2 regions of the Pseudarthrobacter sp. BRE9 genome follow, and region 2 is predicted to be linked to the other one. Evidence: riboswitches for the same ligand, from Rfam matches in the RefSeq annotation. Region 2 holds a riboswitch; the other holds the start of a gene.

Region 1 (2,198 bases), on a different contig from region 2:
CCACAGAAGCTGCACGCCGCTGGGCTGCAGGGCCCGGGCGATGGCCGGCAGCGCGAACGTCAGTGCGGTGTTATCCACCGCCACCAGCAGGACGGGAAACATCAGCAGCCCCAACGCCAGCCAGTCACGCCACTGTGAGCGTGTGGTGGTGCTGTCCGCCGGCGCGGGCGCGGAACTTTTGAAGGAAATTGCCATGCGATAACTATACCGTCCAGACGGTATAGTTTGAAAACCTTCGTGTTTCCGTTTTTCAGCCTTATGGAGGGCATGATGGAAGGCATGCCCCGAAAGCCTGTTGCCCGTGATGCGGTCCTAGACGCCTTCGAGTCCCTGCTGATCGAAGTCGGGGAGCGGGCCGCCACCCTCGACGCCGTGGCCCGCAAGGCCGGGGTGTCCAAAGGCGGCCTCCTGTACCACTTTCCCAACAAGGAAGCGCTCATAGCCGTGCTGCTTGACCGGTTGGAGGGCCTGGCCCGTGAAGACGCTGACGCGATGGCCGCGGCGGCTGAAGGCGCTGCAGCGTACTTCATCCGTTCCTCCGTGTGGGCGGATACGCCGCTGGACCGTGCCATCGTGGCCGCCACAAGGCTTGCGGAGGTGGCCCATGAAGAGACACGGCGACGGTTTGCTGCCATCCAGCAGCGCTGGCTGGATGAGATTGCTGCCGATGTTGGACCCGGGCTGGCCAAGGCGGTCCTCTACATGGGGGACGGGCTGTACTTCAATGCCATGTTGTCCGTTGCCCCCGCACCGGCAGGGGGAGCGGCCGCTGATGTGGAGGAACTCCTGGCGGCCTTGGAACGGCTCCGGAGGTAGCCCCGGCTATTTGCCGGGAGGGGTTGCCGCGTAGGACAATAGAAAGTTGTCAGGGCTGTCACCGGCCTTCACGATCCAACAAATGAATAGCCTTTGATCTGCGGCGGGAGAGTTCTGCCGAAGTACAGGCAGGCGCCGTAGGAGCAAATCCTCCCCAGGAATCTCGCAGGCCCCTGTACCGCCGCGGCGAGGCGCCTCTGGAAAGCAGCAGGCAGTCCACCTTCCTTTGGGGCGGTAAGGACTGTTGTGTTCACCGACGGTGCAAGCGGGTCCTGCCCAGGCAGGCAACGCGGAAACTCTCAGGTCCAATACAGAGCGGGGAGGAACCCTAATAGCTGTGGCGTACCCTGCGCCGCCTGAGTAAATGGAGTTCCTTCGTGTCGGTTACCCCAGCCTCCACCACCTTCGTCGACCGCCATATCGGCGCCCGCCGCCAGGCCGACGTCGACGTCATGCTCAAAGCCGTAGGCTACGACTCGGTCGATTCCCTGGTTGACACCGCGGTTCCCAAGGTCATCCGCCAGGAAACCGCCCTTCGCCTGCAGGACGCCCTCAGTGAGGTTGAAGTCCTCACCGAACTGCGGAAGCTTGCCGCGAAGAACAAGACGGCAGTGCAGCTCATCGGCCAGGGCTACTCCGACACCGTGACTCCGCCGGTGATCCGACGAAACATCCTTGAGTCGCCGGCCTGGTACACCGCCTACACCCCTTACCAGCCGGAAATTTCGCAGGGCCGGCTCGAGGCGCTGCTGAACTTCCAGACCATGGTGCAGGACCTCGTGGGGCTGCCCATTGCCAACGCGTCGCTGCTCGATGAAGCAACCGCCGTGGCTGAGGCCGTGTTGCTGATGCGCCGCGCCAACAAGACCAAGCCGGCGGCCGACGGCAAGACCGTGCTGGACATCGACGTGCTCCCGCAGACCATCGCCATTGTCAAGGGTCGCGCGGAGGCGCTCGGCTTCGAGGTGGAGGTCGCCGACCTGTCCAAGGGCCTTCCGGAGGGCGATATCAACGGTGTCGTGCTGCAGCAGCCCGGCGTTTCCGGGCGGGTCTGGGACCAGTCCGCCGTGATCGCCGCGGCGAAGGAGCGCGGTGCCCTGGTCACGGTGGCCGCGGACCTGCTGGCCCTGACCCTCATCACTCCGCCGGGTGAGCAAGGTGCGGACATCGCCGTCGGCTCCGCCCAGCGGTTCGGTGTTCCGCTGTTCTTCGGCGGCCCGCACGCCGCCTACATGGCTGTGCGCAAGGGCCTGGAGCGTTCGCTTCCCGGCCGCCTGGTGGGCGTGTCGAAAGACGACGCCGGCGTTCCCGCCTACCGTCTGGCGCTGCAGACCCGCGAGCAGCACATCCGCCGCGAGAAGGCCACCTCCAACATCTGCACC
Region 2 (2,198 bases):
CCAGGGCCCCAGGAGGTCGGCTGCGAAGTCACTGAAGGACTTGTAGTTCAGGTTGCTCAGCAGCAGTTCGCCCATGGCCCGCATGACGAAGAAGAGCATGAAACCGATGATCATGTACACGAAGATCACGGAGGGGCCGGCCGCGGAGATGGTCTTCCCGGAGCCCATGAAGAGGCCGGTACCGATCGCTCCGCCGATGGCGATGAGCTGGATGTGCCGGTTGGTCAGCTGCCGCTCCAGGTGGGGAGGTTCGCTGCGGGCCGCAGGGGTGGCGCCATGGTTGCGGGCGGGTTCGCCGTTGGACGTGGGGGGATGAATCGCCATGAGGAACTCCATCGATAAAGCGGCACTTTGGGTACCGCAAAGATTTGGTTCCTCCCCGCTCTGTAGTGAACCTGAGAGTTTCCGCAGCCAGGGCCGCTTGCACCGTCGGTGAGCCAGGGACATGCCTGGCTGCTTTCCAGAGTTGCCTGTCCGCGGCGGTACGTGGGCCTGAGAGTTTCCTGGGGAGGATTTGCTCCTACGGCGCCTGCTGAATGTACCGGCAGGGCTCTCCCGCCGCAGGTCGAAGGCGTGTTCAGTTGGAAGCCGCAGCTTCTTGGGCCGCAGCGGGTCATGCGTCGGGATGGGCGCCGACTGGTCGGCCGCTCCGGATACGTTGAGCCGGCAACCGGCGACGCCAATCCCGGGGTTCAGTGTGGTGTGCGTCACGATCGAAAGTCAAACTTGTCCCGACACAAGCGGGACAGCGAGGTGTCACGTGCCGGTTCCGGGCCCTGACGTCCGCTGCCCGATTTGCCACCGGCAGCTAATCCCGATACCTTGTGAGCCGAATCACCCATATTTTAATAAGCCTTTCGAGCTGTGACGGGAGAGTCCTCCCGCGAAACACCGGGCAGGCGCCGTAGGAGCAAATCCTCCCCAGGAATCTCTCAGGCCCACGTACCGTCACGGCGAGGCGACTCTGGAAAGTAACCGGGCTTCTGCCTGGTTCACCGACGGTGCAAGCGGCCCCTGCCACGAGCAGGCAACGCGGAATCTCTCAGGTCCAATACAGAGCGGGGAGGAACCCATCCCACGCCGTGCCACCTTTGGCCGGCCAGAACTGGAGTTCCTCATGACGATTCAATCGCATCCAACATCGTTTGTTGACCGCCATATCGGCGCGCGCCGCCAGGCCGACATCGACACCATGCTCAAGGCCGTGGGCTACGACAGCGTAGATGGCCTCGTTGACGTGGCCGTGCCCGCGTCCATCCGTCAGGAAACTGCGCTCAGGCTGACCGGCGCCCTGAGCGAAGTGGAGGTCCTGGCTGAGCTGCGCCGGATCGCCGGCAGGAACAAGACCGCAGTCCAGATGATCGGCCAGGGCTACTACGACACCGTGACGCCGCCGGTGATCCGCCGAAACATCCTTGAGTCGCCGGCCTGGTACACCGCCTACACCCCCTACCAGCCCGAGATCTCCCAAGGCCGGCTCGAGGCGCTGCTGAACTTCCAGACCATGGTCCAGGACCTGACGGCCCTTCCCGTGGCCAACGCGTCGTTGCTCGACGAGGCAACGGCAGTGGCTGAGGCCGTGCTGCTGATGCGCAGGGCCAACAAGGACAAGACCGCCAAGGACGGCAAGACGGTCCTCGACGCAGACCTGCTTCCGCAGACCATCGCCATCGTGCTGGGCCGCGCGGAGGCGCTCGGCTTCGAGGTGGAGGTCGCCGACCTGTCCAAAGGACTGCCCGACGGCGCCATCAACGGTGTCGTGCTGCAACAGCCGGGCGTCTCCGGCCAGGTGTGGGACCAGTCCGCAGTGATCGCCGATGCCAAGGACCGCGGCGCCCTCGTCACGGTGGCGGCCGACCTGCTTGCCCTCACCCTCATCACCCCGCCGGGTGAGCAGGGTGCCGACATCGCCGTCGGCTCCACCCAGCGTTTTGGCGTGCCGTTGTTCTTTGGGGGGCCGCACGCCGCCTATATGGCTGTCCGCAAGGGCATGGAACGGACCCTGCCGGGCAGGATTGTGGGCGTGTCCAAGGACAACGCCGGCGTTCCCGCCTACCGTCTGGCTCTGCAGACCCGTGAGCAGCACATCCGCCGCGAGAAGGCCACCTCGAACATCTGCACCGCGCAGGCCCTGCTGGCCATCGTCTCGTCCTTCTACGCCGTGTACCACGGTCCGGACGGGCTGAAGGCGATCGCCG

The links. Region 2 has a riboswitch for glycine ahead of gcvP (aminomethyl-transferring glycine dehydrogenase). Riboswitches for the same ligand answer to the same signal wherever they lie in the genome.
Region 1: linked by a shared signal. The riboswitch ahead of gcvP (aminomethyl-transferring glycine dehydrogenase) and the one ahead of gcvP (aminomethyl-transferring glycine dehydrogenase) in region 2 are both predicted to bind glycine.

The regions. Positions count from the first base shown of each region.
Region 1 is NZ_JAUZUY010000009.1:180,531-182,728, reverse strand. It holds gene Q9R31_RS16340 (MFS transporter) at 1-195, opposite strand, end outside; gene Q9R31_RS16335 (TetR/AcrR family transcriptional regulator) at 280-816, shown strand; glycine riboswitch at 911-1,007, shown strand; gene gcvP (aminomethyl-transferring glycine dehydrogenase) at 1,194-2,198, shown strand, end outside.
Region 2 is NZ_JAUZUY010000013.1:103,375-105,572, reverse strand. It holds gene cycA (D-serine/D-alanine/glycine transporter) at 1-324, opposite strand, end outside; glycine riboswitch at 471-568, opposite strand; glycine riboswitch at 859-958, shown strand; gene gcvP (aminomethyl-transferring glycine dehydrogenase) at 1,118-2,198, shown strand, end outside.